DNA from 3 places in the Luteibacter sp. SVR4-7G genome. Region 1 is predicted to be linked to each of the others. Evidence: predicted binding sites of a transcription regulator. Region 1 holds the regulator's gene; each other region holds the start of a gene.
The links. Region 1 encodes FliA, which starts transcription of late flagellar genes. Its sites were predicted from a motif close to TAAAGTTTNNCNNNCNNNGGCCGATAA; they were not measured.
Positions count from the first base shown of each region.

Region 1 (6,064 bases):
ACCAGCGGGTCGGCCAGCGCTTCCACCACGGTGCGGTCGATGTCGGTCTCTTCGCCTTCGGTAACCAGTTCGATCTCCTTGCCCAGCTGGCGGGCGAGATCGCGGACGATGCGCGGGAATCGTGAGAACAGCTTGCCCACCGGCTGCATGCGCATGCGCAGCACGGCGTTCTGCAGGTCTTCGGCCACGCGCTCGAGTTCGCCGATGGCGCGTTCCATCGGGTCGTTGGTGCCGCGCGGCGCGAGGTTGGTGAGGCGGTTGCGAACCAGCACCAGTTCGCCGGCGGCATCCACGAGGCTGTCGAGACGGCTGGTGTCGACGCGGACGGTGGTGTCGGCGGTGGAGGCCGTGCGTTTTTCGGCGGGTTGGGATTTCGGTGAGGCTGTTGCGGGTGCTGCCGCAGGCGTGGGGACCGGGGCGAAAGGCGTCGCGGACAGGTCCGCTCCTACAGGAGCCGTTGCCGGGACGGCGGCGGTGCCGGGGGCGGCGGTGCCGTGGAGGCTGTCGAGCAGGGCTTCGAACTCGTCGTCGCTGATGGTGTTGCCGGCGGGCGGCGCGACGGGAGCGGCAGCCACCGGAGCGGATTCGGGCGCGGAGGCATCCGGTTCGGCGCCGGGCGCGCCGGTGCCATAGAGCGAATCCAGCAGGGCTTCGAACTCGTCATCGGAGATCGTACCGGACGATGCCGGTGCCGGGTCGCGCTCGTTGCGCGCGGCGTCGAGCATCGCCTCGAATTCGTCTTCGATGGGATCGTAGGGGCGCGACGGGACGGCGGCCGCCGCGGGAGCGGCGACCGGTGCGGACAGCGCCACCGGAGGCGCGGAAACGGCGCGGCCCGGGATCAGCAGGCGATCGAGCAGCGAACGCGGGGCGGCGTCGAGCGGCAGGCCGCCATCGGCGGCCCGCATCATGTCGTTGAGGAGGTCGAGCGACTCCAGCAGCGCATCCATGAAGCCTGCGTTGAGCACGACGGCGCCGTTGCGCGCTTCGTTGAGCAGGTCCTCGGCGCGATGGCAGAGCTCCACCATCGGATTCAGGCCGAGGAATCCCGCACCGCCCTTCACGGTGTGGAACGCGCGGAATACCGCGTTAAGCAGGTCGGTGTCGCCCGGCGACGACTCGAGGTCCACGAGCTGTTCGCCCAGGCTCTCGAGCAGTTCGCGTGCCTCGATCAGGAAGACATTGAGCAGCTCGTTGTCCAGCTCCACGCTCATAGGGCGCTCAGAAGCCGAATTCGCTGAGGAGGCGATCCACTTCGTCCTGGCTGACCTTGTCGGCGGGCGGTGCCGCACCGCCCGCGAGGGAGCCGGTCAGGCGCACCAGTTCCACCAGCGAGGACTCGACCTTGGCCATGAAGGCCTCGACCTGGGCCACGCGCTGGCCGGAGAGGTCCTGCCACGACTGTGCTTCCACCATTTCGCCGAAGCCGATATCGCAGCTCTGCGCGAAATCGCCCACGCGCACGGCCAGGGCCGTGGCGTTGGCGCCGAACGCGGGATCGGCGGGATCGAGCACCAGCACTTCGTCGGCCTGGCGCGCCAGCGCCTGGGCCTGCGGGCGCAGCTTCTCGCTGAAATCGAGCGTGCGATGGGCGGCCTGCGAACTCATCTCGAGCACGTCGCGCAGGTGCTTGCGCGCGTCGCCCATGTTGCCCGGCACGCCGTCGTTGGAGATGTCGGCGGCGAGGCGGCGCGCGGACTCGTGCAGGTCGCGCGCGAGGTGGCCCAGGGCCAGGAACAGGTGCTGTTCGCGCGTGCGCAGGAGGCGGTCGAGCGCCTGCTCGAAGGCGGCCGGATCGTCGGCGTCGAGCAGTTCGCGCAGTTCGGGTGCCACGTCATGGCCGGTGGTAAGCATCGTGTTCATCGTCGTTCCTTAGCCTGCGGCCGCAGCGAGACGTTCGAAGATCTTGTCGAGTTTTTCCTTCAGCGTCACCGCGGTGAAGGGCTTGACGACATAGCCGTTCACGCCGCTCTGCGCGGCGGCGATGATCTGGTCGCGGTTGTTCTCCGCGGTGACCATCAGCACCGGCAGCGATTTCAGCTGTGCATCGGCGCGGATCGCCCGCAGCAGGTCGATGCCGGTCATGTTCGGCATGTTCCAGTCGGTGACCACGAGGTCGATCGGCTGCGCGCGCAGCAGCGCCAGCGCCGCGTTACCGTCCTCGGCCTCCTGGATCAGGGTGTTGGTGAACCCCAGCTCCACCAGGAGGTTCCTGACGATACGTCGCATGGTGGAGAAATCGTCCACCACGAGGATCTTCATGTTCTTGTCCAAAACTTCTCTCCGCCTTGCTACCGCGCGTTCGTCAATGCTTGTCTTTCCAACCCGACATGCGTGCACGGAGGCGAATCAGGGCCTGGCCGTGGATCTGGCACACCCGCGATTCGCTCACACCCAGCACCGCACCGATTTCCTTCAGGTTGAGCTCTTCATCGTAGTACAGCGACATGACCAGCTTTTCGCGCTCGGGCAGCCCATCGATGGACTGCGCCAGCGCGTCGCGCAGGCCTTCCTGCTCGAACAATCCGTCCGGACCCGCGGCATCCGGGTCGGCCACGTCGATCGCCGCGCCCTCGTCGCCTTCCGGCGCCGTGAGGCTCAGCAACCGCGCGCTCGCCGCGTCGGCCAGGATCTGGTTGTATTCCATGGCGTCGATGCCCAGCCGCTTCATCACTTCGGCGTCTTCGGCGTCGCCACCCGTCTCGTTTTCGATCTGCCTCGTCACCTCCGCGACCTCGCGCAACTTCCGGTGGACGGAGCGCGGGGTCCAGTCCGTCTTGCGCAGTTCGTCCAGCATGGCGCCACGTATGCGGATGCCCGCATAGGTTTCGAAGCTGGCCGCGCGAGTCGGCGAGTAATTCCTTGCGGCCTCGAGCAATCCGATCATTCCGGCCTGCATGAGGTCGTTCGCATCCACGCTCGGCGGCAGCCTGCCCATCAGGTGATAGGCGATACGGCGCACCAGCGGCGCGTGGGTTTTTACCAGTTGATCCGCCGGGATACGCGTGATCTCGAGATATTCGGTCGCGACGCTCACAGTGGCAGCCCTCCTCCCAAGTGGGACCGCTCGGCGAAAAAGCCGATGCGGCCCTGTGCCCGGGGCTCGGGTTCACCCCATGTATCGACCGACCGGGCCAGATTCTTGAATCCGATCGCGGACCGGCTGCTCGGCCAGGCGTCGACGACGGCCGACTGGCGCCGGATGGCCTGGCGCAGGTATTCGTCGTGCGGGACCATGCCCATGAAATCCAGGGATACGTCGAGGAACCGGTTGGTCACCCGCGACAGCTTCTCGAACAGCTGGCGGCCCTCCTGGGCATGGCGGACCATGTTGGCCACGATGCGGAAGCGGTTGACCGCGAACTCCCGGCTCATCACCTTGATCAGGGCGTAGGCGTCGGTCAGCGAGGCCGGCTCGTCGCAGACCACCACCACCACCTCGTCCGAGGCCGCCGCGAACATGGACACGCTGTCGGAAATGCCGGCGGCGGTGTCGACGATGAGGTATTCGGGCGCCAGCGGGTACTCATCGAAGGCGCGGATGACCGCGGCATGCTCGATGTTCGGCAGCTGGGCCATGCGCCGCGTGCCCGAGGTGGCCGGGATCACCTTCAGGCCGTGCGCGGCTTCGAGGATCAGGTCCTCGATGCGGCACTCCCCTTCCAGCATGTGACCCAGGTGGCGGGTAGGCTGCAGGCCGAGCAGGACGTCGATGTTCGCCATGGCGAGGTCGGCATCGAGCAGGAGGACGTCCCGGCCGCCCATCGCCAGCGCCATGCCGAGGTTGACCGCCACCGTGGTCTTGCCGACGCCGCCCTTGCCGCCCGCGATCGCGATGCTGCGGGTGGGGCGACGGTCGGCGAGCCAGTTCAGTCCGGCGGCCTGGGTGGAATCGGCGTGTGTGCTCATGAAGGAAGTCACTGCCCCTGTCTTTCTGTCTGTGTCCGTGAGGCCGCTCAGGCCAGGGCCGGCGTCGCCGTGCCGAAGCGTTCGGCCAGCAGGGCGTCGTCGGGTTCTTCGTTGCGTTGCTTCAGCCGCTGGGCGGCGAGGCAGACGAGCTTGCGCGCATCGGCCGTGGCGATGTCCTCGGGCACGCGCTGCCCATCCGTCGTGTAGTCCAGCGGAAGATCGTGGCGAATGAGGGCCGAGAGCGCGCCACCGATCAGCGGTGCCTCGTCGAGCTTGGTGAGGATGGCGCTTTGCGGCGCCAGCGGCGCATAAGCGCGGATGGCGCTGTCGATGGCCTGGGCCTGCGCGTTGGCGGCGAGCACGAGGCATACGCGCACGTCCGAAGTTGCGCGCAGCGTGTCGAACTGCTGCTGCAGCTTGGGATCGTTGCCGGCCAGGCCGGCCGTGTCCACGAGGACGGTGTGCTTGCCGCGCAGTTGCAGAAGCACATTGCGCAGGCTGGTGGCGTCGTGTGCATTGAAAACGCGCACGCCGAGCAGGCGGCCATAATGTTCGAGCTGCGCCCCGGCACCGATGCGGTACTGGTCGGCACTGATCAGCGCGACGTTCGACGCGCCATGGCGCAGCACCGCGCGGGCGGCGAGCTTGGCGATCGTCGTGGTCTTGCCCACGCCGGTCGTACCCACCAGTGCCGTGATGCCGCCGCCCACGGTGTCGAAGTTGCGTCCGCTGGCGCGGATGTTGCGCGAGAGGAGGCCCAGCGGCAGGTAGCGGGCCTGGTCCGGGGTCATGCCCGGCGGCAGCTCGGCGCACAGCGCGCGGGCCACGTCGCCGTCGATGCCAAGGCGGGTCATCTCGCGCAGCACGCGGGCACGCAGCGGCTGCTCGCGATCCATCTGGTTCCACGCGAGGGTCGAGAGCTGTACTTCGAGCATCTCGCGCAGGTTGGTGATCTCGGCACGCACGCCGTTCACGGCGGCGTCGTTGTTCGGCGCCACGGTGGCTGCGCGGACCACGTCGGCCACGCTGGCGGCGAGCGCCGCGCTGGACTGGCGCTGCGGCGCGTTGGCGTTGTCCTGCGCGCCGGAGCGCGAGGCACGTTCCACGGCGGCGGCCGTCGCGGCGCGGGCCTGGTCGATCCGCGCGGCGCGATCGGCTTCGTCGCGGATGGCGCGCATCGGCGCTTTCTCTTGCTTCGCCGGCGGCTCCAGGCCGAAGCCGGCTTCGCGCACCAGGGCTTCGTCGTAATCGAGGGCAGCGATGATCTCGATGCCGTCGTCCAGCCGGCGGGTGGACAGGATCACGGCATCCGGGCCCTGTTCGTCCCTGACCTGGCGCATGGCCTGGCGCATGTCGGGAGCAACGAATCGTTTGATTTTCATGCGTGCGATCCTGTCTTCGTCCTATCGTCCGAGGGCCGTCACCAGCTTGACGCGTCGGTTGTCCGGAACCTCGTTGTACGCAAGCACATGCAGGTTTTGGGCCACATGCCGGGTGAAGCGTGAAAGCCACGGACGAAGTGCCGGCGAGACGAGCAGGACCGCCGGTTCGCCGGCCGCTTCCTGGCGCCGCGCCGCGTCGGCAACGCTCTGCTGCAGGCGATCGGCCAGTCCCGGCTCGACGGCCGCGCCGGCGGGACCGCCGCCTTGTAGGGATTGCAGCAGGATCTGCTCCAGCTCCGGCGCCAAAGTAATGACGGGGACTTCCGTACCGAGGCCGGCGATTTCCTGGACGATCTGTCGGCCGAGGGTGACACGCACCGCCGCGGCGAGGACGCCTGGATCCTGGCTCTGCCCCGCGTGCTCGGCCAGCGATTCCACGATGCCGCGGAAGTTGCGGATCGGCACGCGTTCGGCGAGCAGGTTCTGCAGCACCTTGACCACTACGCCGAGCGACAGGCGCTTCGGCACCAGGTCTTCCACCAACTTCGGCGTCTGCTGGGCCAGACGGTCCAGCAACTGCTGCACGTCCTGGTGGCCGATGAGTTCGTGGGCGTGGTTCTGCAGGATGTGCGAGAGGTGCGTGGCGATCACCGTGGCCGGATCGACCACCGTGTAACCGAGCGTCTGCGCGTGCTCGCGCAGGCCCGGCTCGATCCACACGGCGTCCAGGCCGAAGGCCGGGTCGCGCGTGGCGATGCCGTTGATCGTGCCGT
Region 1 is NZ_JBPGXO010000010.1:6,817-12,880, forward strand. It holds gene ACR9ZH_RS05520 (chemotaxis protein CheA) at 1-1,214, opposite strand, end outside; gene ACR9ZH_RS05525 (protein phosphatase CheZ) at 1,222-1,863, opposite strand; gene cheY (chemotaxis response regulator CheY) at 1,873-2,274, opposite strand; gene ACR9ZH_RS05535 (RNA polymerase sigma factor FliA) at 2,306-3,037, opposite strand; gene ACR9ZH_RS05540 (MinD/ParA family protein) at 3,034-3,909, opposite strand; gene flhF (flagellar biosynthesis GTPase FlhF) at 3,957-5,291, opposite strand; gene flhA (flagellar biosynthesis protein FlhA) at 5,313-6,064, opposite strand, start outside.

Region 2 (6,064 bases), on a different contig from region 1:
GCTGAAGCTGCTCTCTGCGTCGGCCAAGGTCCTGGTGAACGCGACGCAACCGCTGTTGCTGACACGGGCGATCGATCACCCCGGCCTGCATACCTTCGGCGACAGCGCCGGGTGGCATGTGGCCGACGGGTGGATCGTCCGCGGGGAGGAGCGCATCGTCGAGGCCGCCCGCCTGTCCGCGCCGGGACTGCATAACGCCGTCAATGCCAGCGCCGCGCTCGCCGCGCTGGAGATCATGGGTTACGACGCGCGCGCCGCCGCGCCGGCGCTCGCTTCCTTCACACCGCTGCCGCATCGCCTGCAACCGCTGGGCGAGCGCGACGGCCTCGAGTGGATCAACGATTCGATCAGCACCACGCCGCTGGCCAGCCTCGCCGCCCTGGAAAGCGTCGGCGTGAAACGCACGGCTTTGCTCGTCGGCGGCCACGATCGCGGTCTGGACTGGTCGCCCTTCGTCGAGGCGATGCGTGGGCATGCGCCCGAAGCGATCGTCTGCCAGGGTGCGAACGGGCCGCGCATCGCCGACGCGCTGGAAAGCGCAGGCGTCGCCGGCGTGTACCGCGCCACCGACCTGCCGGCCGCCGTCGCGGCCGCACGTGCCGCGCTCGACGGAAGCGGCTGCGTCCTGCTATCCCCCGGCGCCCCCAGCTTCGACCAGTTCCACGATTACACCGAACGCGGCAAACGTTTCGCGGAACTCGCTGGCTTCGAGGCAAGCAGCGCGAGCATCCAGGGCCTCGGCATCGCCTGAAGCCTCCATCGTCGCCCCTGCGGAGGCAGGGGCCCAGCGACTGCACGCACACGTAGGAGCGCGCCTGCGCGCAACATCTTTTGAGGCCGAACCTCGCAAGCTGGCGCGTTGTAGGAGCGCGCCCTGCGCGCGACATCTTTTAAGGCTAAACCTCGCAAGCTGGCGCATTGTAGGAGCGCGCCCTGCGCGCGACATCTTTTAAGGCCAGACCTCGCAAGCTGGCGCATTGTAGGAGCGTGCCCTGCGCGCGACATCTTTTAAGGCCAAACCTCGCAAGCTGGCGCATGTGGGAGCACGCCCTGCGCACGCTGAGCCTTTCGCGCCAGTCCACACGCTGGCGCACTAGCTTCCAGGCTCGGCCTCAAAAGATGTCGCGCGCAAGGCGCGCTCCTACACCGGCACGGGACAGCTCAGTCTTCTACGGCCGCCAGCAAGGTGCCCACGACAGCGGCGAGCGCCGCGTAAAGCTCCGGCGGCACATCGTCGCGCAGGCGCACCGCTGCGAGCAGGGTGGCGATCTGTGGATCGAGTTGCGGCGCCAGGCCGAGCGCCTGCGCGCGCTCGAGCATCGACTTCACGCCTTCGCTGTCGATGCGCTGGCCGTTGCCGCTGCTGGTCGGCGACGCGAGGCGGAGCGTGACGCTGCGCCTCGGCGAGGGAAGGGACGGGTTCACGCGCGTGCTTCCAGCAATACCGCGCTGTAGGCGCTGGTCGGCACGGGCAGGCCGTGCATGCAGGCGAAGTGATCGAGCACCAGGCCGCTCTTTTCCAGCAGGCGGCGCAGCGATACGAATTCGTTCTCCAGGCGCGTGACCGTGGCGGCGTGCTGAGCCCACAGCCGCACCGAGACGCGCGGCACGCGCAGCTGGATTTCGCCCTGCACGGCACCGAGCGTGGGCGGGTCGATGGCGAAGCCGACCGTCCATGGGCCGTCCTGGTCGCCGGGTCCTGGCTTGCCTTCCTCGATGCGCAACTGCAGCACGTCGTAGCCACGCACGCCGGCCAGCGGGATTTCGATCATCCACAGCCCCGCCTGAGGTTGCGACTCGAGCTGAGCGATCTCGACGCGCGACAGCGCGGCGCGGGTATCGATGCGAAGCTGCCCGACGAGGCCGTCGAGGTCGTCCTCCGCGACCGGCGGCAATTCCGGTGCGCGCGACTGCGCCACCAGCGGACGCTGGGCCAACGGTGGCGGCGTGTCCGCAGTGGGACGGGGCATCGTGGCACCCGGCCGTGCGGCCGGAAGATCGGCGAGGGTGCGGCGCAGGGCGAGCAGGGCGGCCTTGAAGTCGTCAGCGGCCGGCGTCGGTTCCTTGGGCTCGGCCAGGTGGGCTTCCAGGAAGGTGCCGCTGCGGGCGATGGCTTCCTTCATGCCCGAGGGCGAACTGACGTCGGCAGGCTTGTTGATGGCGGCTTCGAGCGTAGCCAGGGCAGCGCGCAGCGGCGCCGGAAGCAGGCGCGCCACCGGCCGGCGCCCCAGCGCGGCCAGCACGCCGAGCAGCGGCGCATAGCCGTTCTGCTGCGGCAGGCGCTCGCGCAGGCCCTGCATGGCCACGCGCTCGTCCACGTTGCCGGGCAGCACCTCCAGTTGCGGCTGGGCGCCCTGGGTGAGCACGCGCACCTGGAACTGAGGAGGGAGCTGGGTACCGGAGGCATCGGCCTCCACGGTGAGGCCGCCAATCTCGAGCAGAAGCTTGCCGAGGTCGTTCTGGCCCATCACCCGCGCCGTGAGCAGGGCGCCGACCCGCCAGCTGTCCGCCGCGGCCGTGGTGCCCGCGGCCGCGCCCGCCCACAACTGGGCAGCGAGACTGGTCGGCTGGATGATCAAAGGGGATGTCCTCCCACGGCCTGGCGGGCCCCCGGATGGGCACGCTCCTGTGACTCAGGACATCGGCGGAAACTTGCGAAACTTTAGAGGGCGGGGCGGTGTGGCGGTCACTGTCGGCCGGCGGCGGTGGGGGCTTTTCTCAGCTCTTACAGGCCCCAGTGCCTGACTCACGCTAAACTAACCCAATGACCCAGCTTCCTTTTGAACTCCTCGCCACCGACGGCGAGGCACGGCGCGGCCGTCTCCGTTTCGGCCGCGGCACCGTGGAAACCCCTGCCTTCATGCCCGTGGGCACCTACGGCTCGGTGAAGGCGATGACCCCGCGCGATGTCCTCGACACGGGCGCCGAGATCATCCTCGGGAACACCTTCCACCTGTTCCTCCGTCCCGGCCTCGAGATCGTCGGCGAATTCGGCGGCCTGCACCGCTTCATCGGCTGGGACAAGCCGATTCTCACCGACTCCGGTGGTTTCCAGGTGTTCTCTCTGGCGCATAAGCGCAAGATCACCGAGGAAGGCGTCACGTTCGCATCCCCTGTGGACGGTTCGAAGGTGTTCCTGTCGCCCGAGGAGTCGATGCGGATCCAGAAGGTGCTGGATTCGGACATCGCTATGATCTTCGACGAGTGCACACCGTACCCGGCCACGGAGAAGGTGGCCTCCGACTCCATGGAGCTCAGCCTCCGCTGGGCCGAGCGCTCCCGCAAGGCTTTCGACGACCTGCGCAATCCCAACGCCCTGTTCGGCATCGTCCAGGGCAGCACCTTCGAGAACCTGCGCCGCCGCTCGGCGGAGCGGCTGGTGGAGATCGGTTTCGACGGCTATGCGGTAGGCGGCCTCGCCGTGGGCGAGCCCGAGGCGGAGCGCAACCACACGCTGGACTTCACCCTGCCCATGCTGCCCAGGGACCGCCCGCGTTACCTCATGGGCGTGGGCCGGCCCGAGGACATCGTGGAGGCCGTGCGCCGTGGCGTCGACATGTTCGACTGCGTGATGCCCACCCGGAACGCCCGCAACGGCTTCCTGTTCACGGCCGGGGGCACCCTGCGCATCCGCAACGCGAAGTTCGCCGCCGACACCCGGGTGATCGAGGAAGGCTGCGACTGCTACGCCTGTGCCAATGGTTTTTCCCGTGCGTACCTGCGCCACCTGGACCGCTGCAACGAGATCCTGGGCAGCCAGCTGGCCACGATGCACAACCTGCGACACTACCAGCGGCTGATGGCCGGGCTGCGCGGCGCCATCGAGGCCGGTAAGCTGGAGGACTTCGTGGCCGCCTTCTACGAGGCGCGCCGCAAGGCCGAAAGCGGCGGCTGAGCCGGGGAGGCTCTGTGCGGGAGCTGCTTCAGCGGCGATGGGTGCTCGCGGCAAGGGTGCCCGCTGCGCGGGATCGCCGGCGTAGCCGGCTCCCACAGGGAAAGATGCCGGCTTCCACAGGTGGCCCTATATGCATGAGCGCCAAGGGGCGTGGCATAATCCACGATCTTTTTACGTGAATGGCGCTTTTCCTTGGCCGTTCCATGACTTGCGAGAAATCCGATGAGCCTTCCGACATTCGCCGCCATTGCACAGGCCGCCGCTCCCGCCGCTGGCGCTCCCCAGGGTGGGGCCCTCGGTCTTTCGCCGCTGATCATGATGGCCGTCCTGTTCGGCATCTTCTATTTCATGATGATCCGCCCGCAGATGAAGCGTCAGAAGGAGCATCGCGCCCTGCTGGCCGCCCTAGCCAAGGGCGACGAGGTCGTCATGAGCGGCGGCATGGCCGGGCGCATCGAGGACGTGGGCGAGTCCTTCGTCCGGGTCGAGATCGCGCCGGGCGTGGTCGTCCAGGTGCAGAAGGGCTCGATTACCCAGGTTCTGCCCAAGGGCAGCCTCAAGAAGTCGTAAGACTTCCATCCGACAATGCGTCAGCCGCGGCCGGCGCACGGCCGCTCCCACGGAATGTAAGGCATGAGTGATTTTCCACGCTGGAAATACGCGCTGGTCGTGATCGTGTTGCTGTTCGGCATCCTGTATGCGCTGCCGAACGCCTTCCCGCCGCAGCCCGCGGTGCAGATCTCGGGCAACCGCGGCGCGGCCGTCGACGCCTCCCTGAAGAGCAGGGTCGAAAGCCTGCTGGCCGCGGCGAAGGTACCGGCCACGTCGGTCGAAGTGGACGAAAAGGGCACCCGCCTGCTCGCCCGCTTCCCGAACGTCGATACCCAGGCCAAGGCCTCGGACATCCTGCGCCCCGAACTTGGCGACAAGTACACGGTGGCCCTGAACCTGGCGACCACGGTGCCTGCCTGGCTGCGCGCGATCAACGCGAACTCGATGCCGCTCGGCCTCGATCTCCAGGGCGGCGTGCACTTCCTGATGGAAGTCGACCAGAACGCCGTCATCGATGCGCAGGAAACCCGTTACGCCGACGACATCCGCTCGCTGCTGCGCGAGAAGAACGTCTCGTACGACGCGGTGAACCGCAATGCGCGCGGTAAGGGTGTCAGCGTGGTGCTGCGCTCCGAAGCCGATCGCCAGCAGGCGGCGACGCTGATCGCCACGGACTACCCGGACCTCGTCATCAACGACGGTCCCGCCACCGGCAACCGCTTCATCCTCAACGCCACGGTGAAGCCCGACAAGCTGCGCGAACTGGCACAGAGCACGATCAGCCAGAACGTGACCACGCTGCGCCAGCGCGTCAACGCGCTGGGCGTCTCCGAACCGCTGATCCAGCAGCAGGGTCCGAACCAGATCATCGTCGAACTGGCAGGCGTGCAGGACACGGCCGAGGCGAAGAAGATCATCGGCGCCACGGCAACGCTCGAATACCGTGCGGGCCTCTACACGCCGCAACAGGCCGTGGACGCCGCCCGCTCGGGCAGCGTGCCGCCGGATGCGAAGCTCTACTACGGCCGCGACGGCCGTCCGTACCTGCTCAGCAAGAAGGTCATCGCCAAGGGCGACGAGCTCACCAGCGCGGTTTCCGGCCGCGACCAGCAGAACGGCACGCCGAACGTCAGCGTCACGCTGAACAGTGCCGGCGCGCGCAAGATGCAGGAGTTCACCAACGACAACGTCGGCAAGCCGATGGCGGTGCTCTACATCACGCGCACGGTCGAGACCAAGACGGTGGACGGCAAGGAAGTGAAGACGCCGAAGATCACCGAGGAAGTGATCAACTACGCCAACATCAGTTCGCCGTTCGGCAAGCAGTTCTCCACTAACGGCCTGCCCAGCGACGCGGAAGCGTCGGAACTGGCCCTGCTGTTGCGCGGCGGTTCGCTCGCCGCCCCGGTCGACATCGTCAGCGAAAGCGTGATCGGCCCCAGTCTCGGCGCGGACAACATCGACAAGGGCTTCAAGGCGGTGATGCTCGGCCTTGGCCTCGTGCTGGTCGCTGCGGCGATCTACTACAAGCTCTTCGGCCTCGTTGCCGACATCGCGCTGTTCTTCAACCTCGTGTTGCTCGTCGCCGTCATGTCGCTGATCGGCGTGACCCTGACG
Region 2 is NZ_JBPGXO010000008.1:36,706-42,769, reverse strand. It holds gene murD (UDP-N-acetylmuramoyl-L-alanine--D-glutamate ligase) at 1-751, shown strand, start outside; gene ACR9ZH_RS04800 (flagellar biosynthesis protein) at 1,162-1,425, opposite strand; gene fliK (flagellar hook-length control protein FliK) at 1,422-2,579, opposite strand; gene tgt (tRNA guanosine(34) transglycosylase Tgt) at 2,765-3,895, shown strand; gene yajC (preprotein translocase subunit YajC) at 4,118-4,465, shown strand; gene secD (protein translocase subunit SecD) at 4,529-6,064, shown strand, end outside.
Region 2: the regulator FliA is predicted to act here: its motif matches at 2,639-2,665, upstream of fliK (flagellar hook-length control protein FliK).

Region 3 (6,064 bases), on a different contig from region 1:
GTCCGTGACCTTCTTCACGCTGTCGACGATTTCGGCCAGCGCCTTGCCCGACTGGTCGACCAGTTCGGAACCGGCGCGCACCTTGTCGGCGCTGTCGTTGATGAGACCCTTGATCTCCTTCGCCGCATTGGCGGAGCGTCCGGCCAAGTTGCGCACTTCCGTCGCCACCACGGCGAAACCGCGGCCCTGTTCGCCGGCACGTGCCGCTTCCACCGCCGCATTGAGCGCCAGCAGGTTGGTCTGGAAAGCGATCTCGTCGATGAGGCTGACGATGTCGGAGATCTTCTTGCTGGAGGAGTTGATCTCGCGCATGGCGACGACCGTCTGGGCGACCACCTCGCCACCCTTCTCGGCCTGCTCGCGAGCGCCACGGGCCAGCTGGTTGGCGTGGCTGGCGTTCTCGGCGTTCTGCTTGACGGTGGAGGTCATCTCCTCCATCGATGAAGCGGTTTCCTCGAGGCTGGAGGCCTGTTCCTGGGTGCGCTGCGAAAGGTCGTCGTTGCCGCGCGAGATCTGCTGCGCGGCCGTGCTGACCGAACCGGCGCCATGGCGCACTTCGGAAACGATGGCGCTGAGGCGCTCGTCCATCACGCGGAACGCTTCCTGCAACTGGCCGAGCTCGTCGTTGCGCGTGACCTTCACGTCATGGCCGAGCTTGCCCTCGGCGATGAGATGGGCGACGGAAACCGTCTGCGACAGCGTGCGGATGATCGAGCGGATGACCAGCACGGCGATGAGCAGGCTGATGCCAAGGCCGAGGGCCAGGGCGAAGATGCTCAGCGTGCGGATGGTCCGGTACTGGGCGGATTCTTTCTGGAAGATCGCCTCGGCTTCGATGCGCTTGCCCTCCATGAGCTTCTGCAGCTGGGCCTGGCGATCCATCATCAGCGGACGGACCTGGAGTTCGAGCACGTCGCTGGCACCTTCGTCGCCCTGGTTCAGCGCATCGAGCATATCGCTCTTGCTCTGGTCGTAGTCGGCGTTCGTGGCCTGCCACTTGTCGTAGTACTTCTTGATGTCGGGGGACATCGGGACCTTGCTGAATTCCTGCTTCACCGAGGCCATGTCCGCCTGGTACTTCTGGAACTCGGCGACCTTCTGCTTCACCTGGTCCGGCTTGCCAACCTTGGAGGCGGCTTCACCCAGTACCACGAAGGACATGAGCGAGTTCGCGTTGATGCGCGCGAGCATCTCCGACGGTGCCAGCTCTTCCTCATAGATCCTGCGCATGCCTTCGTTTTGGAAGTGCATGGCGCCGAGGCCGACGGCCGCGCCGCCGATCAGCATGAGCGTGAGCAGGCCGAGCACGCCGTACAGGCGTCCGCGGATGGTGAGGGCAGGCATTTTGAACTTGAACTTCTTCATTGCGATTCCAATCGGCAAGGTGCGGCAAGGGCAAACCAGGCATCACGGCGGGCAAGCCTGGTGGCCTCCCGGTGTTCGTACGCTCAGGCGACGGCTTTCACATCCGGCGAGGCGAGAGCCGCCTCGAGCATCTGGGCATCCTGCGGCTGGAGCAGGCGATCCACGTCGAGGAGCAGCACCATGCGCTCGCCGACGGAAGTCAGGCCCTTCAGGTATTCGGTATCGACGGTGGTGCCCATGTCGGGCACCGGTCGCACGGCGCCCGGGGCGACGTCGACCACGTCGGAGACCGCATCCACCACCACGCCGAACTGGCGGCCGGCGACCATCACGATCACGCAGACGGTGGTGGCGGTGTATTCCTCGCGGGCCAGGCCGAAGCGCAGGCGCAGGTCCAGCACGGGAACGATGGCGCCGCGGAGATTAAGCACGCCGAGCACGTAGGACGGGGCCTGCGGAATGCGGGTGACCGGCGTCCAGCCACGGATTTCACGGACGGCGAGGATGTCGACGCCGTATTCCTCGTTCCCGAGGTTGACGGTGAGGTACTGCGCGGCCTCGTCGGACGCGGCGGTGGCGGTGCTGGCGTGCTCGTTCATGTCGTTCCCACGGCGGATCGGTTCGGCGGTTCGGGACCCCTTCCCAAGGGGTATCGGCCGCGGCCGCAGGGACTTGAGGGGGGAATTCGAGGCGCCCAAGGCAGCAAAGGGCTGCTGTGTAGGAGCGCGCCTTGCGCGCGACATCTTTTGAGGCCGTGAGCAACAGGCCCTGCTGCTCCTCGCGGAAAGATGTCGCGCGCAAGGCGCGCTCCTACGACGGCTTCCTTCGATCAGGCGGCCTTGCGGCGCCCCTGCATGCGCACCAGGCCGGTCACGTCGGCGATCAGCGCCACCGAGCCGTCGGCCAGGATCGTGGCGCCGGAAATCCCCGCCACGCGCCGGTAATTGGCCTCCAGCGACTTCACCACCGCCTGCTGCTGGCCGATCAGCTCATCCACGAACAGGCCGATGCGGGCGCCCTCGCCTTCCACGACGATCACGATGCCCTCGTCGATCGCCCGGCGGCGGCCATCGCAGCCGAACACGTCGAACAGACGCACGATCGGCAGCCACTGGTCGCGGAAGCGGAACAGCTCGCCGCCGCCGGCCACGCTGCGCACAGCGTCCGGCTTCACCTGCACCGATTCCACGATGGAAACCAGCGGCACGATGTAGGTCTCCTCGCCTACCGCGGCGGTGAGGCCGTCGATGATGGCGAGGGTGAGCGGCAGCGTGATGGTGAAAGTGGTGCCGCTGCCCTGCGTGCTGCGGATGCCGACGGTACCGCCGAGATCCATGACATTGCGGCGGACTACGTCCATGCCGACGCCACGACCCGAAAGGTCGGTGGTGGCGGCCGCGGTGGAGAACCCGGCCTCGAAGATCAGCTCGGCCACGGCCTCGTCGGACATGCCGTCACCCGACGCGATGATGCCGCGCTGCACGGCCTTCGCCACGATGGCGTCGCGGTTCAGGCCGGCGCCGTCGTCGGCCACTTCCACCACGATGGAACCGCCGCGATGGAAGGCCTCCATGCGCAGGGTGCCCGTATCGGACTTGCCCGCGGCGAGGCGCTTCGCCGGGCCTTCCAGGCCATGGTCGATGGCGTTGCGCACGAGGTGGACCAGCGGATCGCCGATCTTCTCGAGCACGGTCTTGTCGAGTTCGGTGGTCTCGCCGCGCAGGTCCAGCACCACCTTCTTGTCCAGCTTCTGCGCCAGGTCGCGGACCAGGCGCGGGAAGCGGTTGAACACCGTGCTGATGGGCAGCATGCGGATGCTCATCACGCTTTCCTGCAACTCGCGCGTATGGCGGCCCAGCTGGGCGAGACCATGACGCAGCATTTCCAGCTGCGACGCGTCAACGCCGTCATGGAACTGGCTGAGCATCGACTGGGTGATGACCAGTTCGCCCACGAGGTTGATCAGCGTATCGATCTTCTCGATGCCGACGCGGACGGAACTGGATTCGCTGTTCATGGCCACGTCGCGCACGGCGCGCGGGGCGGACGGCGCAGCCGGGGCGGTGGGCGCGGTGGGCGCGGCCGGAGACGGCGCGGCGAGACGGGGTGTGAGGGTCAGGTCGCAGTCGCCATCGACCCAGTCGAACACGCCTTCGACGGCGGCGCGCTTGGCGCCGGCGTCGAGGTGGAGCGTCCAGCCGAGGTAGGACGATGAGGCGTCCATGTCGGCCAACGCGGGAAGCCTGCTGGCATCGCATTCGGCGCGAAGCGGCCCCAGCGCGCCGAGTTCGCGGAACATGCGCGCCGGATCGTTGCCGGTCTTGAGCAGGTAATCGAAGGGGCGGAAGGCGATGTCCCAGCCTTCGATGGCCTCGGCAGGCGCGGCGGCCTTGGCGGCCACAGGCGCCGCGGCCGTGCCGCCGGACACCATCGCCGAGAGCTCGGCCAGCAGGGCCTGGCTCTCGGCCGTGGCCGCGGGCTTGCCCGCCATCGACAGGGCCAGCATGTCGCGCACGGTGTCGCCCGAGCGAAGCAGCAACTCCACCACGGCCTTTTCCATCGGACGGCGGCCGCTGCGGACCTCGTCCATCAGGTTCTCGGCCACGTGGGTGAACGCCGCCACGTCGGTGAAACCGAACGTGGCCGCGCCGCCCTTGATCGAGTGGGCGGCGCGGAACACCACGTTGATCAGCTCCGGATCGTCGGCACCTTCGTCCAGGGCGAGGAGCGCCTGCTCCATGGCGTCGAGGCCATCGAGGCTTTCCTCGTGGAACGCCTTGTGGAATTGCGCCAGATCGACTTTGGACATGGAGGTGGATCCTGGATTGCCGGAACGTCTTGGAGCGGATTAACCGAGCACGCGGGCGACGGTGGCCAGCAGCTGGTCGGGGTCGAACGGCTTCACCAGCCAGCCGGTGGCGCCGGCGGCCTTGCCTTCCATCTTCTTTTCCGGGTTCGACTCGGTGGTGAGCATGAGGATGGGCACGCCGCTGTAACCGGCCATCGTGCGCATCTCGCGGACCATGGAAATGCCGTCCATCACCGGCATGTTCACGTCGGCCAGGACCAGGTCGAACTTCGTGCCGCGCGCCGTATCCAGCGCCGCCTGGCCGTTATCGGCCTCGTCCACGTCGTGGCCCGCGCCACGCAGGGTGAAGGCCACCATGCTGCGCATGGAGGCCGAGTCGTCTACCGCAAGAATCTTCGCCATCGGAGCACCTTCAGTTCACGCCGGCGTGGGCCGGCAGTTCGATCAAAGCATCAAGGCCCAGCACGGACACGCCGCGCCGGAGAGGGTCGCTGACACCGGTCCAGGCGACGGGAAGGCCCGCCGCACGGGCGTCGCGGGAGAACGCCGCGAGGACCTGCAGTGCCGCCGTATCGACCTGGGCCACGGACGCGCCGTCGAGCTCGACGGGCTGGCCGGCGGCCAGGACGCCCAGCAGCGTATCGCGGAGCGCCGGCGCCGCGCCGATACGCAGGTCGGCATCCAGCGCCAGCGGGGCGCGGGGGGCGTCTTTGGAGGATTTCTTCGCCATCGTCCGTACCGTTGGGACCCTTGGCGCACATCGCCCGGGGGGTCGTTCGATGGGCTTATCGGCTTGCGGGGGGAAAGCTTTAGGGGTGTGGGTTACCCGTTTCGACGCGGGACCTCAGCCCTTTCCGCTATCCCTGCCCTGGTTAGCTATCGATCCGCGACGCACCTTCTGGACCCAAGGGAGCAAGCCGCAAGGATTCTCACGAAACTGCCGCGTCATAACCTCATCCATCGGAATCCTTTCGTCCCACAAGCCCACTCCTCCCACGACAACGCACAAGAACAGCTCCACGCCGACTGCTCGCACCGAATACATTTCTTCGCGATCAATGAATTCGATTTCCATGTACCCAATTCTATAAATGCCTGGCGGCAGGATCCTCAAGACCAGACGTGATTAGAAATGCGCACCACACTGGATGATCGACATTGATGTCAAAAAAGTCTTCAAAGTAAACAAGGCCTAACTCTTCGAGGCGCCGCAGGAACTCGCGCTGCGCCTCAGGGCCGAAGGACGGGCCGAATGAAATCAACTCGTCATTGATGCCTGTGGGTAACGAGGTCTCCCATGCACATGTACACCTGATCAAGCCCTACGCCTCGCTCGATCAGAGACGCGCGCCTAATCACAATCCCGAACTCAACTGATGCATGTATGGACGTCACAACACTACCTATAGTTCGTCGCGATACGGGGCGGATTTCAACGTCTCCTCAAGCGCTTCCTTCACTCGAGCACCCCATTTCGAATCCAACTGACTCATCAGTTTAATTCTCTCGGGAAACGCAATACGATAGCCGCTCCCTATACGTTCCACCAATAGCGGTGCGCTGATGATGCTCCATACGGCCAAATAGTACTCGTCGTCCGAGCCTCCGCGGGTCCCATTCCGTAGTCGGAATATAGGAAGCTCGCTAGCTCATCTGGCACTAAATGGTTCCAAACCCGTTGCGATCGGCACACCGCCGAACAGCGCCGTGTACTGCCGGATATTGTTTTGACACTTAAAGCAAGCCGGCAATTTTTCTTGCCGGTTGTAGCGGTGCGCCAGGGTAACTTTCAATCCACGCCCTGGATCCCTCTAGAATGTCCTGCCCTGCGTTCTCCAGATGTTGGGCCAGGATTCCAACATGAAGATTGAGCCATTGCGCACGAGTAGT
Region 3 is NZ_JBPGXO010000021.1:1,858-7,921, reverse strand. It holds gene ACR9ZH_RS09805 (methyl-accepting chemotaxis protein) at 1-1,365, opposite strand, end outside; gene ACR9ZH_RS09800 (chemotaxis protein CheW) at 1,449-1,964, opposite strand; gene ACR9ZH_RS09795 (chemotaxis protein CheA) at 2,195-4,174, opposite strand; gene ACR9ZH_RS09790 (response regulator) at 4,214-4,576, opposite strand; gene ACR9ZH_RS09785 (STAS domain-containing protein) at 4,587-4,904, opposite strand; gene ACR9ZH_RS09780 (hypothetical protein) at 5,019-5,249, opposite strand; gene ACR9ZH_RS09775 (hypothetical protein) at 5,909-6,064, opposite strand, start outside.
Region 3: the regulator FliA is predicted to act here: its motif matches at 2,015-2,041, upstream of ACR9ZH_RS09800 (chemotaxis protein CheW).